4 regions of the Vibrio glycogenivorans genome follow, and region 2 is predicted to be linked to each of the others. Evidence: predicted binding sites of a transcription regulator. Region 2 holds the regulator's gene; each other region holds the start of a gene.
The links. Region 2 encodes PurR, which represses purine synthesis genes. Its sites were predicted from a motif close to TNANGNAAACGTTTNCNTNA; they were not measured.
Positions count from the first base shown of each region.

Region 1: ACSTTG_RS01265 (inosine/guanosine kinase) is a predicted target of PurR. The motif match lies at 2,882-2,901, and genes of this name have one in related genera.
Region 3: purE (5-(carboxyamino)imidazole ribonucleotide mutase) is a predicted target of PurR. The motif match lies at 3,107-3,126, and genes of this name have one in related genera.
Region 4: glpX (class II fructose-bisphosphatase) is a predicted target of PurR. The motif match lies at 2,115-2,134, and genes of this name have one in related genera.

Region 1 covers NZ_JBPVIS010000001.1:288,907-294,803, forward strand. The annotation lists gene aqpZ (aquaporin Z) at 1-63, shown strand, start outside; gene ACSTTG_RS01260 (porin) at 175-1,113, opposite strand; gene ACSTTG_RS01265 (inosine/guanosine kinase) at 1,507-2,811, opposite strand; gene mnmA (tRNA 2-thiouridine(34) synthase MnmA) at 3,067-4,188, shown strand; gene hflD (high frequency lysogenization protein HflD) at 4,274-4,891, shown strand; gene purB (adenylosuccinate lyase) at 4,933-5,897, shown strand, end outside.
Region 2 covers NZ_JBPVIS010000004.1:180,743-186,639, reverse strand. The annotation lists gene ACSTTG_RS11565 (TVP38/TMEM64 family protein) at 1-7, opposite strand, end outside; gene ACSTTG_RS11560 (glycoside hydrolase family 3 C-terminal domain-containing protein) at 333-2,525, opposite strand; gene ACSTTG_RS11555 (TfoX/Sxy family DNA transformation protein) at 2,817-3,407, opposite strand; cyclic di-GMP riboswitch class I at 3,519-3,630, opposite strand; gene purR (HTH-type transcriptional repressor PurR) at 3,769-4,782, opposite strand; gene torD (molecular chaperone TorD) at 4,968-5,621, opposite strand; gene ACSTTG_RS11540 (alpha-L-glutamate ligase-like protein) at 5,800-5,897, opposite strand, start outside.
Region 3 covers NZ_JBPVIS010000023.1:35,465-41,361, reverse strand. The annotation lists gene ACSTTG_RS23500 (gamma carbonic anhydrase family protein) at 1-290, shown strand, start outside; gene ACSTTG_RS23495 (DUF1488 family protein) at 397-660, opposite strand; gene aroE (shikimate dehydrogenase) at 660-1,493, opposite strand; gene hemF (oxygen-dependent coproporphyrinogen oxidase) at 1,506-2,438, opposite strand; gene tsaC (L-threonylcarbamoyladenylate synthase type 1 TsaC) at 2,458-3,015, opposite strand; gene purE (5-(carboxyamino)imidazole ribonucleotide mutase) at 3,199-3,684, shown strand; gene ACSTTG_RS23470 (5-(carboxyamino)imidazole ribonucleotide synthase) at 3,688-4,824, shown strand; gene ACSTTG_RS23465 (DNA topoisomerase family protein) at 5,061-5,639, opposite strand; gene ACSTTG_RS23460 (DUF494 family protein) at 5,648-5,897, opposite strand, start outside.
Region 4 covers NZ_JBPVIS010000024.1:34,959-40,855, forward strand. The annotation lists gene ACSTTG_RS23650 (bifunctional aspartate kinase/homoserine dehydrogenase II) at 1-524, shown strand, start outside; gene metF (methylenetetrahydrofolate reductase) at 737-1,633, shown strand; gene zapB (cell division protein ZapB) at 1,696-1,938, opposite strand; gene glpX (class II fructose-bisphosphatase) at 2,194-3,201, shown strand; gene groL (chaperonin GroEL) at 3,347-4,993, opposite strand; gene ACSTTG_RS23675 (co-chaperone GroES) at 5,051-5,341, opposite strand; gene ACSTTG_RS23680 (DUF3135 domain-containing protein) at 5,651-5,897, shown strand, end outside.

The DNA of each region.
Region 1 (5,897 bases), on a different contig from region 2:
CCCATCATTGGCGCGGTGCTGGGTGCAATCGCTTATCGCGTGATTGCGACGAAAGAAGATTAAACCAGTCTCTGATACACAAGGTGTTGCTGACAAAAACACAAAGCCGATTAAGACATCGGCTTTGTGTAAGGACAATAACGTTAGGACAATAACGTTAAGACATAGGGTCAATTAGAAACTATATTTTAAACCTAAACGTAGGGTGTCTTCTTGACCACTAATCTGGTTTGCATAATAAGACGCATAACCCTGAGCGCTAGAATTAATATCGAAATAACCGACCAGCTCAAAACCTTCAACGTCATCAGTAGAGTCAACTTCTTGATAAGTGTACAGTGCAGCGAGTGTGAATTTCTCGGTGAGGTCATAGATCGCCACCAGTTCATACGCGTCAAAGTCATCACCCTCAACTTTGCCCGTTGAGTATGAACCTGCAAAATACAAATCCCCGAAGGTATAGCTAAGGCCCGCTAGGACTTGGTCTTCACTCTCATCTTTAGTTTCACCATCCGGCGTCACATCACCTGCCGAGTATGCTAGACCGAGGTCAAGGCCGAATGGAGTCATGTAAATACCAGCTACACTATATCGGTCTTGACCATCATCAGAGCTAGCCTGGAAACTGGCAGCCACACTAAACGTATCCAGTTCAAGTGCATAAGCAAACACCGCGTCTTGCTGATCACTAGAAGCGGTAATCGCCTGTTGAACTCCCGAAAACTCGGTGGTATCAGTCATATCACTGACAATAACCGCAGCGGTATCTTGACGACCAACCGAGAAAGCACCAACTTGCGTATCAAGACCGGCAAAAATGTAGCGGTTATCGATTTGCTCACTGTCCTCTGAGGTAAATTCTGCCTCCCAGAAAGCAAATGCGGTGACGTCTGATGTCACCTCGCTGCTGCCCTCAACATTGAGCCGAGCACGGCTCAAGTCTTCCATAGTGCCATCGTTCTTGACACCATCAGAACCAATAAAGTCGCCACGAAACTCGACACGACCGCCAACCGCAAGCTCTGTGCCATCATTATCGTAGATGGTTGTCGCAAACGAAGGTGAGGCGATAAGACCGAGCAATACCGCTTTTGCTACCACTGATTTATTCATGTTAATCCCTTTATGATTTTATTTAGTACACATAAGCAACTGCATGAACTTATATCACAACCGCTAACACGAATAATTCCTATTTACCCACCAGTTGATCTAGGTTAAAAAATGATCAATATTGCATTTTTATGACTTCACAAACGGTCTTTTTTTCGCTCTAATAAGGCGCATATAAATGATATAAATATCAATTTATACCCATAAAAACGCCAATAAACGCCACTATTTTGCATATAGCGTAAGAAACCACCAGATGAGCTCACAAATTTTATCGACCTTTCAATGCTAACTAGTGCAACTATATTAACCACTTTCAAGCGACCAAATTTGAATAAAAAAAGGGCTTGAATATATCAAGCCCTCGAACAAATTGATCAATCACCGTCGCACTTAGCGCTCCCAGTATGCCTCTTCCAGGCTATCTTCGCGCTCAGGAAGACCTTTCGATAAGCGTGGCGAGTGCTGGGCTAGCACCTCATAGCTGGCACGGTTTGAGTACTTACACACCTGAGAGAACGACGAGTAAGTCAAGAATGCGTGGGCATGCTTACTTGAGTTTGGCACGTTCTCGCGATGGTATTTGTTCGCCGCCATATCATGCAGCAATGCTGACAATGCCGCGTCGCCTGCACCATTGGTATTTTTGATCTTCTCTGGGCCACCCATATATGGAGCAATGTGTGAGTAAACCTTGATTGGGTTATCGCACAGATCCTTGGCCACCGGACGGCTGAACTCGTAACGGTTAAACTCTGCAATCGAACCTGGCAGCAGTGGCAGCGAGGTTTCACGCTTGCTTTCCTCTTCCGTGTGACCGGCCATAAACAGACCAACCGGACCTGCAGTGCACAGCACCAAATCAACCCACTCTAGGGTCTTGTCAGAGGCCGCTAGCGGATCGGCTTCACCCGTTAGCGCCTCAGCCTCATCTTCGTTCATCGCAACAACCGTCACGTGATCACGCAAGAATGCTTGCCAGTACTCTGGGTCATCTTGGATAACAAACTTGGTACCAAGTGTTAGCACTACTGGCACATCGTACTTTTTCGCGTACTCAATCGCCTTCATCGTCGCCGCTGGCATTGGGTCACCAGATTTACAGCGTACCAGGTACGCGGTAAGCACGAGTGCTGAAGCCGAGGCAAAGATCTCTTCTGGAATGCTCTCTGGGCGAAGTTGGTTCATCTGACCTTCACTGATTGCAAACGTGCGCTCACCTTCTTCGGTGATCAAGGTGAAACAGCGGCCAATCGCACCGTCGACACCCTGCAGGTGGTTAAGATCGACTCGGCTCGAGGTGTTACACAGGTAGCGGTAACCATAGCTGCCAATCTTGATGTCTTGGCTCATCACGCCGAGCAGCGTCGAGCGATCATCGGCAAGTACTGAGTAGTTGTGCAGGGTATTACCAATTGTACCGCCCGCGTATTCATTGGTGATCAGCCCCGATTGCTTCAACTCGTTATACAGCGCCTCGGCGGTTTGATCATCAACCACCAAAGAGTGTCCCTTACTCAGGCCGTATTTTTCAATTAGGTCCGTGGTGACCTTAGCTTCAATATCCACCAAGGTTTGGTCAATACCGATAATGTGGGTACCCGCCATGGTCTTATCTTCTTGAGATTGACTGACTAGTGGGTCACGGGCGTGAACTGGAAAATAGTGCTTTGATTTGCGCTGGCCTGGAAATTTCATTTCGGGTCTGCTCTGGATGAAGAAAAACGGCAGTTTACTCCTCTGTGTGACGTACATCAATTAATCAAATTAACGCAAACGTTTGCTTTATTATTTTACTCAGTTACAATCCGCGTGCCTGAGTAAAAAGGCCCTGTTAAGGAGTGGTAGGGACAAGGCGAAACACAGGAGAATTGTGATTTCGATCTCGGAACTGTCACCCTGAAATAGTTTCTGTTAGAATCACCGTCCAGTTAAATCTAGTGGTGTTAAGTAATGTCAGAAAACCGTTCTGCTAACAGCGATAAAAAAGTAATTGTCGGTATGTCCGGCGGTGTAGATTCGTCTGTTTCTGCCTACCTTTTGAAGCAACAAGGTTACCAGGTAGAAGGCCTGTTCATGAAGAACTGGGAAGAAGACGACAATGAAGAATACTGTACAGCTGCAGAAGACCTTGCCGATGCTCAGGCGGTCTGTGACAAGCTGGGTATTCACCTACACACCATCAACTTTGCTGCCGAGTACTGGGACAACGTGTTTGAGTACTTCCTCGCTGAATACAAAGCAGGTCGTACCCCGAACCCAGATATTCTGTGTAACAAAGAGATCAAATTCAAAGCCTTCTTGGACTTTGCAGACGACGTGCTCGATGCTGACTACATCGCAATGGGTCACTACGTGCGTCGCTCATTCCCTGAGAATGGCGAAAAGCCGCAAATGCTGCGCGGCTTAGACGGCAATAAAGATCAAAGTTACTTCCTTTATACTCTGAGCAGCGACCAAGTGGCACGCAGCCTCTTCCCGGTCGGTGATCTAGAAAAACCAGAAGTACGCCGTATTGCTGAAGAGCAAGACTTGATCACAGCTAAGAAGAAAGACTCAACCGGCATCTGTTTTATCGGTGAGCGCAAATTTACAGACTTCTTGTCTCGCTATTTGCCAGCGCAACCGGGTAAAATTGAAACGCCTGAGGGTAAAGAAATTGGTGAGCACCAAGGTCTGATGTACCACACGCTAGGTCAACGTAAAGGCCTGCACATCGGTGGACAGAAAGGCGGCGGTGGTAACGAAGAGCCGTGGTATGTAGCAGACAAAGATCTTGAGCGTAACGTACTGATTGCAGTGCAAGGCGCCGATCACCCGCTGCTTAAATCGAACGGCCTGGTTGCATCTCAGTTGCACTGGGTTGACCGCAGCGCCATCACAGAACCGTTCAAGTGCTCAGTGAAAACGCGTTATCGTCAAACCGACATCCCTTGTACTGTCGTTCCTGTGGATGAGAACACCATCAAGGTGCTATTTGATGACCCACAAGTTGCTGTGACCCCTGGTCAATCAGCGGTGTTCTACCAGGGCGAGGTTTGTCTTGGTGGCGGTATCATCGAAGAGCGCATCTAAACCCTTGGCTATCGCCAGCTAGGCTGGCGATAGAGGTTAGAGATTTTTGATTGTTAGCTAGTTAGTTTTTAAGGAGAAGTAAAACGTGGCACATGATCTATACGACCGCACGATTGCCTTTGCCGGCATCTGCCAAGCAGTATCCCTCGTCCAAGAAGTGGCCAAGAATGGGACCTGCGACTCCGCCGCGTTTGAAACTTCCCTAAAAGCGATCCTCAATGTAAACCCAAGCAGCACGCTTGGCGTTTATGGCCGCGAGTCAGACCTGCGTCTGGGTCTGGAGTGTCTGGTCAAGGGGATCGATAACTCGCCAGCGGGTAGCGAAATCACCCGATATATCATCAGTTTGATGGCGCTTGAGCGTAAACTGCATGCCCGTCGTGACTCTATGGCACAACTGGGCGACCGCTTAAGCATGCTTGAACGCCAACTCGATCATTATGACCTCTTTGATGAGCAGATGATCAGCAACCTCGCCAGCGTCTATCTGGATGTGATCAGCCCAATTGGTCCTCGCATTCAAGTGACCGGCACCCCAGCGGTCTTGCAACAGACCGGCACGCAGCAGCGTGTGCGTGCCCTGCTCCTTTCAGGAATTCGCAGCGCGGTACTGTGGCGTCAAGTGGGCGGAAAACGCCGCCACCTAATTTTCAGTCGTAAGAAAATGGTTGAGCAAGCGCAAATCTTGCTCGCCCGTATGTGATCGACTAAACCTATCTTAACCTCAACACTCAGGAGAACAACATGGAACTGTCAGCACTGACTGCTGTTTCACCGGTAGATGGCCGTTACGGCAGTAAAACGATTGCGTTGCGTAGCATTTTTAGTGAGTTTGGCCTTCTAAAGTACCGCACTATCGTTGAAATCCGTTGGCTACAGAAGCTTGCGGCAACTGCAGAGATCGCAGAAGTACCTGCATTTAGCGCTGAAGCAAACCAATTCCTAGACGACGTGGCAGCGAACTTCAGCGAAGAAGACGCGGCGCGCATCAAAGAGATCGAGCGCACAACGAACCACGACGTGAAAGCGGTTGAGTACTTCCTGAAAGAGAAAGTTGCGGGCGTTCCTGAACTGCACGCAGTAAACGAATTTATTCACTTTGCTTGTACCTCTGAAGACATCAATAACACCTCACACGCGCTAATGCTTAAAGAAGCGCGCGAGACGGTAATTCTTCCAGAGATCAAGAACATCATCGATGCTATCAAAGCATTGGCGGTTGAGTACCGTGATATCCCGCTACTATCACGTACCCACGGTCAGCCAGCATCTCCATCAACGATGGGTAAAGAGATGGCGAACGTTGCATACCGTATGGAACGTCAATACAAGCAGATTGAAGCGGTTGAAATTCTTGGTAAGATCAACGGCGCAGTCGGTAACTACAACGCACACCTATCGGCTTACCCTGAGCTAGACTGGCATAAGTTCTCGCAAGAGTTCATCACTGAATCTCTAGGCGTAACTTGGAACCCGTTCACCACTCAAATCGAACCACACGATTACATCGCTGAGCTGTTCGACGCGATTGCACGCTTCAACACTATCCTGATCGACTTCGATCGTGACGTGTGGGGCTACATCGCACTGGGTCACTTCAAGCAGAAGACTATTGCTGGCGAGATCGGCTCTTCAACCATGCCGCACAAAGTTAACCCAATCGACTTTGAAAACTCAGAGGGTAACCTAGGTCTGGCAAACGCCGTATT
Region 2 (5,897 bases):
TTTTCATCACTCTAATCCCTGTTTTCGCTGCAATATATCGTAATTGAATGACTATAAAGACAGGATAGGATCGAAATTTCTTTCACTCCAAAAAAAAGGAGGGCGAGGAGCGAGTACGGGCTTGCGCCCTGCGGGGAGCGAGGAGTTTACCGCGTGTGGAGATTCCTCGAGCCTCGGAACGGAGTGAAACTCGAACCCCGCTCCCTGGGTTTAGGGCGAGGTTCGAGTACGGGCTAATACCCTACGTGGAGCGAGGAGTTTGTCGCGTGTGGAGACTCCTCGCACCTCGGAACGAAGTGAAACCCGTAGCGTAACGTCCCCGCCCCTGTGGTTTATATGAGCTTGATGGTAGCAGTTTCTGGTGTTGCGGCGCCTAGGCGTTCGCTGACTGGGCCTGGAGATGAGTTACCGATGGATACTTGGTAGTTGCCTTTGCGCCAGACTTTTTCACCTTTTGAGTTGATGACTTTGAGCTGCTCAGCATCAACCGTGAAGGTGACCACCTTTTTCTCGCCTTGCTTAAGTGCGATACGTTGGAAACCTTTGAGGCTGGTGTGTGGCAGGTTATCTGTCACGTTTTCTGGGCTGATGTAGAGCTGGACTACCTCTTCAATGTCGTACTCGCCGGTGTTCTCGACTTTAACTTGTACCTGCAAGCTGTCTTCTTGGCCAAGTTTGTCAGACTCTAGTGCCAACTGCTTGAAGTTAGTCTCTGAGTAGGTCAAACCAAAGCCGAATGGGAACATTGGCTCTTTAGTCATGTACTTATAAGTACGTCCCTGCATTGAGTAGTCTTCATAGTCAGGCAACTGAGCGATGTTTTTCGGGAAGGTGATCGGTAGATGGCCTGATGGCGACACATCACCAAACAGAACGTCAGCAACTGCGTTACCGCCTTGCTCACCTGGGTACCAGATTTGCAAGATAGCATCAGCGTGCTCTTCGATACCCTCAAGAGAAACAGGGCTGCCGCTCGCCACTACAAGCACGAGTGGACCTTTTTTCTTCTCGATGATTTGGTTGAGGTAGTTGATCTGGTTTTGTGGCAGTTTGAGATCTTCTTTATCACCAATGTGCGCAGAAGCAATCGCATCGACCTCTTCACCCTCAAAGTCAGCGCTCAAGCCAACGACTGCGATAGTCACGTCGGCACTAGCAGCGACATTTGGCGCCCAGTTTTTCGGGTTAAGGTTGTCATTGAACGGCAGGGCACCGCTGCGGTAGTTAAGTGACGTACCGAGTGATACCGCCTCAGAAATACCGCCCAGGATGGTGACTAGATTAGGGCTGATGCCGTAGTAGTTACCCATCAACATATCTGCAGAGTTTGCGAACGGTCCAGTGACGTAAGGGACTTTGATGTCCTTAGACAGCGGTAGGATGTTGTTGTCGTTTTTCAGCAGAACAATCGACTTTTGTGCCACCTTGCGTGCTAGCTCACGGTGCTCTTCGCTGTTAATGACTGAAGGCGGGATTTGATTGTACGGGTTAACGCTTTGGTCTGCGTCAAACATACCGAGCTTAAAGCGTGTTTTGAAAAGTTGCTCAGTACGCAGGGTAATTAGCTCTTCAGATACTAAACCTTGCTCTACCGCTTCGGTTAGGTGGTGGTAGCTGTAGCCACAGTTAAGCTCAACGCCGGCATCCAGAGCAACTGCTGATGCTTCTGCTGCGGTCTCTCGGTATTTAAGCTTTTCAAAGATACCGTGGATCGCGCCACAATCGGATACAACGTGCCCGTCAAAGCCCCATTGATCTCTTAGGATGTCTTGCAGCAAGAAGTGGCTGGCGTTGGCAGGCTTGTCAAACACAGCGTTGTAGGCAGCCATGACCGTTTCGACGTTAGCATCTTTAACCAGTGCCTCAAAAGCAGGCAGGTAGGTTTCATGCAGGTCCTGCTCAGTTGGAATCGCGTTGAAGTGGTGTCTTGACGCCTCTGGGCCTGAGTGTACCGCGTAGTGTTTTGCCGTCGCTGCTGATTTTAGGTAGTTAGGATCATCACCTTGTAAGCCCTGCACAAAGGCGACACCAATTTGCGAGGTCAAGAATGGGTCTTCACCGTAAGTTTCTTGTCCTCGTCCCCAGCGTGGGTCACGGAAGATGTTGACGTTTGGTGTCCAGAAAGTCAGCCCCGCGTACTGGCTGTGGTTACCCATGGATTGAGAGATAGAAAACTTGGCTCTTGCCTCAGTAGAAATAGCGCTGGCAACCTCTTTGGCCAGTTCGGCATCAAAGGTAGCGGCAAGACCAATAGCTTGAGGGAAGATCGTGGCTTTACCATTACGCGCCACGCCATGCAGGGCTTCATTCCACCAGTTGTAAGACGGAACCTCAAGGCGAGGAATGGCCGGTGCGTCATTGAGCAGTTGGCTGACTTTTTCTTCCAATGTCATCTGTGACACAAGGATTTCAGCACGTTTTTCGATTGGCAATGTGTGATCTTGAAACGAGAGGTCAATCTCTTGAGCAGAGACACACGCGGCTCCCATCCCAACAAGGGCAATTGATTTTTGTAACTTCTTCATTAATTGGTTCCTACGACAAGTAAGTAATGGTTAACCTTAGTGATGCTTTGGTTAACAAAATACCATTAATTCATCGAGGTATATTTGTTTTTTTTCACAATTGAATTGCTATAAATAATTATTGTGAGTTCGGTCGCGAAGTGGGAGCTGGTGGGTAAGTAGAAACTGCTCTGTTAGCATTCAAGCTAATGAAAGTTATCCATAATTTGAAGTTAGATATACCCACAGATCAAAAAAGCCAGCGAGTCGCTGGCTTGAATCTAAGTAATGAATAGCTAGTTTTCTAAAGGTTTAGCAAAGCTGGTTAGCTAGGGCATCACGTTGTTGCTGTGGGATCACTGACCAGTGCGTGCCTCTAAGTGCTCCCTCTAGAGAGTAGAGCAGTTCAAGGTTAACTGGTACGGTGTGGGTTTCCTGAATCGCGCGATAAGCGTTAACAGAGCCTGCTTGTTCGAGCTCAGAAACACTGCCGATCCCCGCTTTTTTCAGCATTCTTTCCGTTGCAAGGCGCAGATTAGGTAAATCTTTAAGACGCTGCGGCTTGGCGGTTTCTTGCTTAATTTTGTCCTTTTTCGCGGCATCGAGTGCCACGGTTGCCATCTCAAGTAGACGCTGGGGATTTTCTAGGCAATCTTCGGCGAGTTGAAAATACTTGGTAACAACAGGAAAGCCTTTCTTCTCATAAACATAAGGTTCAAGGCCCTTGGCGGTAATTTCTGCATCAAGTTGACTACATTTGCGAATGTGCAAACGATTGCGCACGATAAGTGCAAACATTGCGTCATCGACAAAAACGCCAAATCCGCCAAACATTGAACGTGACTTTACGCTGCCTAACTGCTCAAACAAGCGCATTGAGTCTTTTAAAATTGGTCTATCCATGGTTTTGTAAATCTCGGTAATGAAACAACAGCCACCTAAATTCAGGCCCGAGAATTTAGCGAAACCGACCCTACACCTACTAATAACAGCTAAATGCAGTGTCCTTTCACCATCGGCAACCCCGCTACCTTTCTTCAACTACGAGAGTTTTCACTCAAGTAATTGAAGGGTAAGGCCGGAGGCTTTGCGTCCCACCCTTTCAGATGGTTTGCCCTGTGCGTGGCATAGACAAAATCATAATAAAAAGCTGGATAGGTATCACATATCCAACAACCATAATGTGACGCCGATTCCAAAAAAGACTAGCCAACTTCTGTCAATTGCACACTAAATGCAGGAATATCTAACTTTGGTACACAAATTAACCTAAATGACTGATATCTTTAACAGTTAGACGTTCCACGATTTCAGGGTGCATCTCAAAAACTCGCTTATCATGTTCCTTGTTTTTGATTCGCTCGAGGAGGATCTCGAAGGCATTCTTACCCACGCGTCGTTTTGGTTGGTGTACGGTGGTCAGTGGCGGAGAGAAGTACTCGGCCAGCTCGATATTGTCATAACCGATCACCGACATATCTTCGGGAATACGAATACCGTTTTCTTGCAAGCGACTCATAAGGCCGAGTGCCATGGTGTCATTAAAACAGAATACCGCGGTCGGCTTTTCATCCATTGCAGCGATCTTGTCCGCAGCAAGGACGGCAGTATCACACTCAAAATTGCCCTCAAGGATCCAATCCTCAACCACATTGAGGTTCGCCTCATCCATCGCGCGACGGAAGCCGCTAATACGCTCCATACACGCCGCCTTTTCAAAGTGGCCGCTAAGGCAAGCAATCTTTTGATGGCCCTTGTCGATAAGGAATTTGGTTGCGAGGTAACCGCCTTCTTCTGAGTTATCGATGATTTTGTCAGCTTGTGAGGTCTCAGGGCCCCAGTCCATGATCACTTTTGGAATGTTAGGGTGGCTGTCGAGCATCTCGTTGAGCTCTTCAGTCAGATCAGAGCACATCACCAGGATACCATCGACACGTTTCTCAGCCAGCATGCGAATATAGTCGCGCTGTTTCTCGTAGATGCCACCCGTGTTGCACAAAATTAGCGTGTAGCCCTGACGGTAACAATAGCTCTCAACACCATCGATGACCTCAGAGAAAAATAGGTTAGTGGACTGAGTGACGAGCATGCCGATGGTGCGGGTTGAGTTACACTTCAAACTACGCGCTACCGCACTAGGAGCATAGTTAAGCTCCTTAACTGCTTGGTTTACTTTTTCTTGGGTAGCTTCAGCAACGAATCGAGTCTTATTGATAACGTGCGATACCGTTGTGGTAGAGACACCTGCAAGACGTGCGACATCTTTAATAGTGGCCATTGGTGTGTTCCTTAATTGTACTTATGGTTACCGCACAGATCTCAAGCGTTCGAACGTATCATGGTGAGGGAAATGCGGTATTCGCTAAGGGGTAAATAAAAAAACCGCTTTCACGAAAGCGGCTAAAAATATCCGAACATTTTAGACTGCTATCGTTTACGGTGCAAACTTAATCGCCAGCTGGACTAACTTTCCTCACCCAATAAATATAGGCAGTCCAGCTCGAGAAAGGCGACCAGTAACTCACTCACTGCGGCATAGAACCCAAACTCGTCACGTTTTTTGCATAAAGTACGAAATTGGGGTACCCAAGTGAGCAGATGCTGGCGGATAAACTGCTCCTGCTCGGCAAAAGCCTGCTCGAGGTGGCGCTCTTGCTCAAGTTCGTTCGAGCGAATGATAAGATTGCCAAGAAAATCGAGCTCAACACCGAGATGATCTGGGGGCTCGTTTAGGCCGTGGGAAACTTGGATGTTGTGCTCAGCGAGGATTTGCTTCATCTCAAGAGCGGGCTGACCATTGAGCATATGTTCAGGATCTAGATATACCGAGGCATAAGGTAGCGCCCCTTCTTTATCAGATTTAAGGAACAAGTCACAAAAATCTGCAGCGAGTTCCAATTTAGCGTCTTCTCGGTCTTGTAGGCGATTGAGTGTATCAATAAAGTTCGCCACGGGTTGCTTTAACTGTAGGTTCTCTCCCAAGCCACTTAGAAATGCGCGAATTTCTGGGCTTTGATACTGGGCAAGATCTTTGTCGTCCAACTCTCGACTGAACAGGCTTGAGAGCCACCAGTAGATCTCCGCTCGCTTATCATTAAACGCTTTCACTTCTTCAATCACGATCAACCCCACATCTCGTTCACTATGTTGATAAGTATAACTAATTTCTAAATAGTGGCATGGAGCAATAATGAGAGTAATAGACCAGCATTTCTAAGAGGCCTGACGTAATCGATTGTTAGTATAAATAAAAATGCCGCCCGATGAGAGGGCGGCATTTTTGCTGTTTACTGACTTACTTGTTGAAGACACCAAACTGCTTAGCAGCGTAGGCGACCCGCTCTTTGGGTTTCGGGTATTCCGCGGGGAGCTCAAGATTCTCAATATGCTGCA
Region 3 (5,897 bases), on a different contig from region 2:
TCACGATTGGACATAAAGTCATGCTACATGGCTGTGAGATCCACGATGAGGTGCTAGTTGGTATGGGGGCGATCGTGCTTGATGGTGCTGTGGTCGAATCACAAGTGATGATCGGTGCGGGCTCTCTTGTTCCACCAGGCAAAAGACTAGAGTCTGGCTATCTCTATATAGGCAGCCCAGTCAAACAGGCTCGCCCACTGAGTAAAGAGGAGTTAGCCTTTCTCAAGCGCTCGGCGAACAATTATGTCGAGAACAAGAACGATTACCTAGAGCACGTCGCTCCAGTCTAAGTCTTATTAATGTCGCTTTAGCGCTATACGGTGCGGCTAAGCATCCCTATTGCATCCTCCTCTTTCATATAGAGGAGACCCTAACGATAGACTCAGCCGCACTTGGTTAGCTAAGCTCAATCTGACCTTGGCTATTGAACTCTTCGTCTTCTATTTGCTGCTCAGCCCACTCTTCAAGATCAAAACGCAACTCGGCAAACGCTTTTAGTACCTCTGCTTCACCTTCAAGCGAGCGTGATACCATTTTCTCGAGTTGCACTAGGCTAATAACGCACTCGATCAACGCACCACCTTGCTGAGCAGGGAAGATAACCCGCTGCGACACTGAGTCCCAAGTCTGCATATCTGGAAATAAGATCGACTGGTTCATTATTGCCCCTCAAAGTTCTTTCGCAGCTCACGCAACACTTGCTTGGTACCCGGCATCAAACCACGCCAAACCATAAAGCTCTCCGCCGCCTGACCAACCAACATCCCAAGCCCATCCAAGGTCTTGGCTGCCCCTGACTCTTTTGCCCAGCGATTAAAACTGGTTTGCTGAGGTTTGTAGGTCATATCATAGGCCGTGGTAATCGATGAAAAGATGCAATCAGGCACTCCAGGCAGGTCCCCGGTCATGCTGGATGCCGTAGAGTTGATTACCACATCAAATTCACTGGTTAACTCATCCGCTTGTACCGCACGAATCGGTCCAAATGGCGCAAACAGCTCGGCAAGCTCACACGCTTTACTGTAAGTACGATTGGTGATCAGCAGCTCTTTGGGCTTTTGCTCCAACAATGGCTGCAACACCCCGCGACAAGCACCACCGGCACCAATCATCAGAATTCGCGCCCCCGTGAGCTCCACCTGTGCATTGAGCAAGTCTTGAACCAGCCCGGCACCATCGGTGGTATCACCGATGATCTGCCCATCATCCAGCTTTTTAAGCGTATTAACGGCTCCAGCAAGTTGCGCGCGCTCCGTCAGACGGTCAGCAAACTCGAACGCATCAAGTTTAAACGGCATGGTGACATTACATCCTTTGCCGCCTTGGGCGAAGAAATCACGAGCGGCCTGGGTAAATTGCCCTACCTCTGGCTCTGCCATGGAGTACTCCATCACCTGATTGGTCTGTCTCGCGAACAGGGTATGAATAAAAGGTGACTTACTCTGCTTGATCGGATTACCGAACACCAAGTAACGGTCCACTGGCGAATTCATTGTTTGCTTTCCTTATTTTTCTTGCTCTAGCCAATCTCGTGGCTTGAGGAATTGATCGGTCAATTGTCTCTCGGCTGAACCACGCTCAGCCTGATAGCCGTACTCCCAGCGTACCAACGGTGGCATCGACATCAAGATCGACTCGGTTCGCCCACCGCTTTGCAGGCCAAATAGCGTGCCGCGGTCATACACTAGGTTAAACTCAACATAGCGGCCACGGCGATAGAGTTGGAACTCACGCTGCTGCTGGGTAAATGGTGTGTTCTTACGTCGCTCGACGATCGGCAGATAAGCGCGACAATAGCCATCACCCACCGCTTTGATGTAATCGAAACAACGCTCAAACTCCCACTGATTGAGGTCGTCAAAAAATAGTCCGCCTACCCCTCGGGTCTCGTTGCGATGGGGTAGATAGAAGTACTTATCACACCAAGCCTTATGCTCTGAGTACACCTCCTCACCGAAAGGGGCACAAAGATCGCTGGCGGTTTGGTGCCATTCGATACAATCGGCCTCAAATGGATAGAAGGGCGTCAAATCGAAACCACCACCGAACCACCAGATTGGCGCTTCACCGTCTTTTTCGGCAATGAAGAAACGCACATTCGCGTGCGAGGTCGGCACAAAGGGGTTATTGGGATGCATAACCAAAGAGACGCCCATGGCTTCAAAACGTCTCCCGGCAAGCTCTGGACGATGCGCCGTTGCTGAGGCTGGCATTTTCGCGCCTGTGACATGAGAGAAGTTGACGCCACCTTGCTCGAAAACGTCACCGGCTTTCATCACTCGACTGCGGCCACCACCGCCTAGCTTGTCGTCTTGCTCTCGTGACCACGCATCCTCAACGAATCGAGCACCGCCATCCACCTGCTCAAGCTGTTGGCAGATCTCATCTTGAAGCCCAAGGAGGTAGTTTTTTACTGCATGTTTGTCGATCACTGACACTGTATTCCTTTTATTTTAATTAACCCTGACGAAACACCTGACCTGTTTTGGCATCACGGATTTCCGTTGGGTTGGCTCGCCCACCGGTCTCACCTTCAACAATCGTCACCGGCTGATTACCCAGTTGCTCCACCACCTCTTGATGAGTTTTACACGGAGGCTGGCCGGTTAGGTTGGCGCTGGTTGAGGTGATCGGCTTGCCAAACTGCTGACACAGCTGTTGGACTAACGGATGGTCAGTCACGCGAACCGCGACTGAATCAAACTGACCGGACACCCAAGACGAGACTTTATCGCTCGCCGGAACAACCCATGTCACAGGGCCTGGCCAAGTCGCGCGGATAGCCGCCAGCTGTGCTTCACTGAGCTGAGTTTCATCAATATAGTCCTTAATCTGTTTGTAGCTAGCCGCTATCAGGATCAGGCCTTTTTCAACCGGGCGCTGCTTAATGGCAAGCAGGCTCTGTATCGCCTGTGGATTATCAGGATCGCACCCTACCCCAAACACACCTTCGGTCGGATAGGCTATCACTTTTCCTTGAGTTAGGGCATCAATCGCCGCTGCAAAATTGTCCACGCTGTCACTCCCGGCATAATTGAAAATGGTATTGAACTGAGACTTTGCTATGACTTAACTAATAGTGCAAACACTATTCTTTTTTGCCATCGCGCGCAAACGTTTGCTTGCAACACAAATACTCGTATAATGCGCTCAAATTCTACTTTACCACCTCAAATTGTGATTATTTAGGAGCAAGAGATGAAAGTCGGCATCATTATGGGTTCAAAATCTGACTGGCCAACAATGAAACTAGCAGCAGACATGCTGGATCAGTTTGGCGTGCCTTACGAAACAAAAGTGGTTTCAGCTCACCGTACTCCTCAGCTACTTGCTGACTACGCAAACAGCGCTAAAGAGCGTGGTATCAAAGTGATCATCGCCGGTGCTGGCGGCGCTGCGCACCTGCCGGGTATGGCAGCCGCGTTCACTAGCGTGCCAGTTCTGGGTGTACCGGTACAATCACGTGCACTAAAAGGCATGGACTCACTGCTGTCTATCGTGCAAATGCCAAAAGGTATCGCAGTCGGTACTTTGGCAATTGGTGAAGCAGGCGCTGCCAATGCTGGTATTCTTGCCGCGCAAATCATCGGTACCCACGATGAAGAAGTCATGGCGAAGGTCGAAGCTTTCCGCAATGAACAAACCGAAACGGTTCTTGCTAACCCAAACCCAGCTGAGGACTAATCCATGCAGGTGCTTGTTTTAGGTGCCGGTCAGCTAGCACGCATGATGTCGCTAGCGGGTGCACCGCTAAACATCCAAATCACAGCATTCGATGTGGGCAGTGAGAACATTGTTCACCCATTGACTCAAGCCGTAGTTGGCCACGGCTTGGAGAATGCGATTGAGCAAGCGGACGTGATCACGGCCGAATTTGAGCATATTCCACACGACGTGCTGGATATCTGTGAGCGCAGCGGCAAGTTCCTCCCAACCACAGATGCGATTAAAGCGGGCGGCGATCGCCGCATCGAAAAAGCCCTACTCGACAACGCTGGGGTAAAGAATGCCAAGTACGCGGTGATCAACAGCCGCGAAGACTTCGAGCAAGCGATTGAGACTGTGGGTATCCCGATGGTGCTAAAAAGCGCGCTCGGTGGTTACGATGGCAAGGGCCAATGGCGCTTAAAGTCGCGAGATGATGTCGATGCGATCTGGAACGAGATGGCAGAGTGTATTGCTGCGACCGCAACTCAAGCTATCGTAGCGGAAGAGTTTGTTCCATTTAACCGCGAGGTTTCTCTGGTTGGTGCGCGTGGCAAAGACGGTCAGGTTGAGGTCTACCCGCTGGCTGAAAACGTTCATACCAACGGTGTACTCTCACTCTCTACCGCGATTGAAGACCAAGCTCTGCAATCACAGGCAAAAGAGATGTTCACCGCCGTAGCGAACAGCCTCGACTATGTCGGCGTACTGGCGCTCGAATTCTTCGATGTTAACGGTCAGCTGCTGGTCAATGAGATTGCGCCGCGCGTACACAACTCTGGCCACTGGACGCAACAAGGTGCGATCACGTGTCAGTTTGAAAACCACTTGCGCGCGGTTTGCGGTATGCCGCTTGGCAGCACCAAGCTGATCCGCCAAACCTCAATGATCAACATCTTGGGTGAAGACACACTGCCAGATAGCTTGTTAGCAATCGAAGGCTGCCACATCCACTGGTATGGCAAAGACAAGCGCCCGGGACGCAAGATGGGACACATCAACGTCTGCGCAGACAGTAAAGCCGCACTGACGCAGCAATTGATTACTCTCGCGGATGAACTGGATAGCCAAGCTTACCCTGCAGTTCACGAGTTTGCGGAAAAAAATCGTCTATCTTAAAGGAGCGAGGAGCGGGTTACACTTCGTTCCGAGGAGCGAGCAGTCTTCAGCGAGTGTTTCGTTCCTAGTGTAGGGCCTTCTAATCCAATATTTAGACGCAAAAAAGGAGCCTTGTGGCTCCTTTTTAGTATTCAAAACAGGTTATATCTAGTGTAGTAGAGCGACTTATGCACCGCGAGCACTAAACCCCTCGCTCCCCGTAGGGCTCTGCCCGTCCCCGCACCTCGCCCCTTTTTCTAAAGCTCTTGTTGGTGTTGGCACTTTTTATCGGCGCACAGAAGTACCTTGCCCGACGCTCGTTTCTTCTCAACCAATAGATTAAAGCCACAAGCGCTACATTGTCCGGCAATAGGTGGCAGGTTCACTGCAAAGCGGCATTTGGGATAGGAGTCGCAGGCATAAAAGGTTTTGCCGTGGCGAGTTTTACGTTCGACCAAGTGGCCTTTGAGACACTCAGGGCAGGTAATGCTAGCCGGTGCTTGTTCTTCTTGCACATTGAGCGACTCAATATGATGACATTCAGGGAAGTGGCTGCAGCCGATAAACATGCCATAACGTCCCTGGCGCAAGACAAGCTCATGCTGACACTCAGGACACGCCACGCCAAGGTGCTTGATGATATGGCCATCATTTTGTTGCAGCGGGCGAATGTATTCACAACTTGGGTATTGATTACAGCCAAGAAAGGCGCCGTGCTTACCATGACGCATCTCAAGCTCACCTGTGCGCCCTTGCTCTTGGCAAACCGGGCAGACTTGTTGGTCAAGCGCATGCTCGTGGGCGGAAAACAGTTGATTGTCGATCTTACTACTCATAACGCGACTTAGTGCAGAACACCTTGTTCTTTTGAGTACAACAGCTCTTCCATTAGGGTGTATGCATTCTCATTGCCTGGCACATTAAACAGCACCATCAATACAATCCACTTCAGATCTTCGAGCTCAAATTCATTGGTTTCAAGCCCCATGATGCGGTCGATCACCATCTCGCGAATGTCGGCTTTCAAAACGCCCACCTGCTCAAGGAACATCAAAAAGCCACGGCACTCAACATTGAGTCGATCCGTTTCCTTG
Region 4 (5,897 bases), on a different contig from region 2:
TCTTCCAGCAGTATGATGGCTCGATTCCATTTAGTGAGTTGGTCGACTTGGCTTGGCAGCAGGGCTTAACCGAGCCTGATCCGCGCTGCGATCTCGATGGCTCTGATGTGATGCGTAAACTGGTTATCTTGGCACGCGAATCAGGACTGCATATCGAGCCCGAGCGCGTTAAGGTAGAGTCTCTGGTGCCAGAGGCGCTCAGCAGCATGAGTTTGGATGATTTCTTTGATAATGGCACTATCCTTAGCGATGCCTTAGCAGAGCGCCTAGAGAAGGCTCAGCGCGAAGACAAGGTATTGAGATACGTTGCGCGTCTTGAGAAAAATGGCACCGCAACGGTCGGCGTAGAGGCGCTTAACCGCGAGCATGCTCTGGCTAACCTACTACCTTGCGACAACATCTTTGCGATTGAGAGTAAGTGGTATAAAGACAATCCACTGGTGATCCGCGGCCCAGGTGCAGGTCGAGAAGTCACGGCCGGCGCGCTGCAATCGGATATTAATCTGCTTGCCAGCCGACTGTGATCTAGCGTAAAACAAGCAAAGGGGCTGGCTTAGCAGCCCCTCATCGATATCCCCACTCCGTCAGTCATTGATTTCTTCTCATCTGACGCAGAAATTTCACACCAATCCCATTGACATTAATCCACTTTCATTACATTCTGTAGCCATATAGACGTCTATACGTCGATTAAAGGATTCAGATTTCGGTGCCGTTTCACCACAGGGAGAATGTTATGGGCTACACACACGCAAGCCATATCGATGCGCTTAACCAAAATATCGCTGAGTTATCAGATGAGAACATCAATGTTTCGTTTGAATTTTTTCCACCGAGCAGCGAGAAAATGGAGCAGACATTGTGGGATTCGGTTCATCGCCTAAAAACACTCAAGCCGAAGTTTGTCTCGGTGACCTACGGTGCCAACTCGGGTGAGCGCGACCGCACTCATTCCATCATCAAAGAGATCAAATCGGCAACTGGCCTGATTGCGGCACCGCACCTAACGTGTATCGATGCCTCACGTGAAGAGCTGATCCAAATTGCGGATGACTACTGGCACAACGGTATTGAGAGCATCGTCGCGCTACGTGGAGATATTCCACCGGGGGGTGGTAAGCCGGATATGTATGCTTCCGATCTGGTTGAACTGCTCAAATCTCGCCACGACTTTGATATCTCTGTCGCCGCTTTCCCTGAAGTTCACCCAGAAGCAAAGAGTGCTCAAGCAGACCTACTTAACCTAAAACGCAAAGTGGATGCCGGAGCGAATCGCGCTATCACCCAGTTCTTCTTTGATGTTGAGAGCTACCTGCGCTTTCGTGACCGCTGCGTAGCAGCAGGGATTGATGTCGAGATCGTACCGGGCATCTTGCCGGTGTCGAACTTTAAGCAGGCCTCACGCTTTGCTGCGCAAAACAGCGTTAAGGTACCAAACTGGATGGCGAAACAGTTCGAGGGGCTGGATGATGACATCACGACCCGTCAGCTAGTCGGTGCTAGCCAAGCCATCGATATGGTGCGTATCTTAAGCCGTGAGGGCGTGAAAGATTTCCACTTCTACACCCTCAATCGTGCAGAAATGACCTACGCCCTATGTCACACCCTAGGCGTGCGTCCAAAGGTGGTTTAATCACAAAGCAGTAGATAGCAAAAGAGCTGACCTTGGTCAGCTCTTTCTAATTCTGGCGTCGATTACTCAACTTCGTCCATTTTACCTAGCAGACCGCGAATGCGCTCTTGCCAAGCTTGATGCTCTTGTTGCATCTGCTGAACCTTTACTTCCAAGGCTTCACGGCCTGAACGGAGATCTGTCGCTTCAGTTTCTAGTTGTGATTTTTCTTGTTTCAGCTCTTCTACTTCCATCTGCAGAAGAGTGATAGTGTCAACTGCGGTTTGGATCTTTGCTTCCAACTGCTCTAATACTTCAAAAGACATCATCGCCTACCTTTATTATCCGTTTGAATGAAGGTTTTCTTCACTGTATGCCCCATTCTACCTAGCCATTTGTGCAGAAACACCTGCTATCTTAAGAAATTGTGCCATCTGCCTGAGATTTAACCACCTCTGACTTTCTCCTGTCAATAAGCGCTGATTTGATCTGCGTTAAGCAAAAAAGCAAACGTTTACGCCCGACTATGCTAGAATCTGCGCGTCCAATTTCTTTCCCCTAAAATATTGTTTGGAGTCATCATGAAACGCGATTTAGCAATGGCCTTTTCACGTGTTACGGAAGGTGCTGCCCTAGCAGGTTACAAATGGCTAGGACGTGGCGATAAAAACGCTGCGGACGGCGCTGCGGTTGAAGTCATGCGCGCCCTTCTAAATAAAACCGAGATCAGCGGCGAGATCGTGATCGGCGAAGGTGAGATTGATGATGCTCCAATGCTGTACATTGGTGAAAATGTCGGTATCGGTGGTGATGCTGTCGATATCGCGGTTGACCCTATTGAGGGGACTCGCATGACGGCAATGGGTCAGTCCAATGCACTGGCTGTACTCGCAGCGGGCGAGAAAGGCAGCTTCCTAAAAGCACCAGACATGTATATGGAAAAGCTGGTTGTTGGCCCTGGCGCTAAAGGTTGCATCGACCTCAATAAGCCACTGAAAGAGAACCTAGAGAATGTTGCTCAAGCGCTCGGTAAATCAGTTGATACCCTCGTTGTCGTTACCCTAGCTAAGCCTCGTCACGATGCTGTCATTGCAGAGATGCAAGCAATGGGTGTACGCGTATTCGCTGTGCCAGATGGTGACGTTGCAGCTTCTATCCTGACTTGTATGCCAGACAGTGAAGTTGACCTAATGTACTGTATCGGTGGCGCGCCTGAAGGCGTGGTTTCTGCAGCCGTTATCCGTGCCCTAGACGGTGACATGCACGGTCGCCTACTGCCGCGTCACGATGTAAAAGGTGACAGCGAAGAAAACCGCATCTACGGCGCAGCTGAGCTACGTCGCTGTGAAGAGATGGGTGTTGAGGCGCACAAAGTGCTGCGTATGGAAGATATGGCGCGCAGTGATAACGTTGTATTTGCCGCAACCGGTATCACCAAGGGTGACCTGCTTGAGGGCATCACTCGCCAGGGTAATATCGCCACAACAGAGACCCTACTGATCCGTGGTCGCTGTCGCACTATTCGTCGCATCAAGTCGACGCACTACTTAGAGCGTAAAGACCCTGAGGTTCGCGATATCATCTTATAATTCATAAGATTCTAAAAAAGCGAGGTACATGTACCTCGCTTTTTTGTGTCCATTTCAGGTGTTACCTGCGGCGACATTTTACGGATTGTTGCTGAGATCAAAAAAGGGTCCTCACTGAGGACCCTTTTTAGTTTAATCGGCTGGCTTACATCATGCCTGGCATGCCGCCCATGCCACCCATGCCGCCCATATCAGGCATTGCTGGAGCATCTTTCTGTGGCAGGTCTGTTACCATTGCTTCTGTGGTGATCATTAGACCAGCAACCGAAGCGGCAAACTGTAGTGCGCTACGAGTTACTTTTGTTGGGTCAAGGATACCCATCTCTAGCATATCGCCGTACTCACCAGTTGCTGCGTTGTAGCCGTAGCTACCTTCACCTTGCTTAACTTGGTTAGCAACCACAGACTCTTCGTCACCAGCGTTTTTGGTGATTTGACGAATCGGCGCTTCCATTGCACGTAGTGCTACGCGGATACCCACGTTTTGCTCTTCGTTGTCGCCTTCAAGCTCAGTGATTTTTGATGCTGCGCGGATAAGTGCAACACCACCGCCAGCAACCACGCCTTCTTCAACCGCTGCACGTGTTGCGTGTAGCGCGTCTTCTACGCGGTCTTTCTTCTCTTTCATCTCAACTTCAGTCGCAGCGCCAACCTTGATCACGGCAACACCGCCAGCAAGCTTAGCAACACGCTCTTGTAGCTTCTCTTTGTCGTAATCAGAGGTCGCTTCTTCGATTTGTTGACGGATCTGCGCCACGCGACCTTGGATCATCGCTTCTTGGCCAACACCATCGATAATCGTTGTGTTCTCTTTAGTGATAGACACGCGCTTAGCTTGACCTAGGTCTTCTAGAACAACCTTCTCAAGCTCAAGACCCACCTCCTCAGAGATAACCGTACCACCGGTTAGGATCGCGATGTCTTGTAGCATCGCTTTGCGACGGTCACCAAAGCCTGGTGCTTTCACTGCAGCGACTTTCACGATACCGCGCATGTTGTTCACAACCAAGGTTGCTAGTGCTTCACCTTCTACATCTTCCGCGATGATAAGTAGCGGACGAGACGCCTTAGCTACCGCTTCTAGTGTTGGTAGTAGCTCACGAATGTTTGAAACTTTCTTGTCGATAAGAAGAATGAATGGGTTTTCTAGGTCAACAGAGCCTGCTTCTTGGTTGTTGATGAAGTAAGGTGATAGGTAACCACGGTCAAACTGCATACCCTCAACTACATCTAGCTCATCTTGTAGAGCCTGACCTTCTTCTACCGTGATAACGCCATCACGACCGACTTTTTCCATCGCTTCAGCGATGATGTTACCAACGCTGGTGTCAGAGTTTGCAGAGATAGTACCTACCTGAGCAATCGCTTTAGTGTCTGCACATGGAACAGAAAGCGCTTTTAGCTCTTCAACCGCAGCGATAACTGCTTTGTCGATACCACGCTTAAGATCCATTGGGTTCATGCCCGCAGCCACAGCTTTAAGGCCTTCGTTAACAATAGATTGCGCCAGTACAGTCGCCGTCGTCGTACCGTCACCAGCAGCATCATTGGCTTGCGAAGCAACTTCTTTTACCATCTGTGCGCCCATGTTCTGGAACTTGTCTTCCAGCTCAATCTCACGCGCAACTGATACACCGTCTTTAGTGATGGTCGGTGCACCAAAAGATTTATCTAGAACTACGTTACGGCCCTTTGGACCCAGTGTTACTTTTACCGCGTCAGCCAGAACGTTTACACCTTCAAGCATTTTTACGCGAGCGTCATTACCAAATTTAACGTCTTTAGCAGCCATCTTTAGTTTCCTTTCTTAATTCTGTTTTTTGAGTCGTTTTTGAATCAGAGCAAAAAATTACTCAACGATTGCCATGATGTCGTTTTCAGACATGATAAGAACTTCTTTACCATCGATCTTTTCTGTCTTAGTGCCGTAGCCCTCAGCAAAGATCACTGTGTCACCAACTTTCACGTCCAACGGCTGAACTGAGCCGTTCTCAAGGATACGGCCTTTACCTACTGCAAGTACCACACCGCGTGTTGATTTTTCTGCAGCAGAACCAGTTAAAACGATGCCGCCAGCCGACTTTGATTCAACTTCTTTGCGTTCAACGATAACTCGGTCGTGTAATGGACGAATGTTCATTGGTCGTCTCTCCTGATAATTTCCATGTTTAGTTAGGTGATTGTCCCACAATGCCTTTTCGCAATGCATTTCTCGCAGCGCATTTATTACAACGCATTGCAGAACCTTGTTATGACTTTATATGAGGTGTGTTTCGAGCAAACCCAAGGGGTAGAAATAAAAAAAATGCGATTAGCGGCCCAAAAATGGACGCTTCATCGAGTTGAGGTTAGCCAAAGCTTCTTAGTTGTGAGAAAGAGCACAGATTGTGCTCGGCGTGAAAACTGGTTGCATACAATTAAAGTGAAGTCATTGACATGGATGGTGATTATGACGACACACCCAGCCCTACCGAGCTTTGATGAGTTAGCAGAGCTCGCACAAAAAGATCCTAAAGCCTTTGATGAGCTCAAAGCATCATTATGCCAAGCCTGTATCGATGCCTCTTCACCTCAAATGCAGCAACGACTGAGGGCACAGCAGAGCCACCTAGACAGACTCGTCAGCCAAAGTAAAAACCCCATTCACGCCAACGTCTTGCTTAGGCGTGAATTGCTCGTCCAGTTTCAAAAATTTC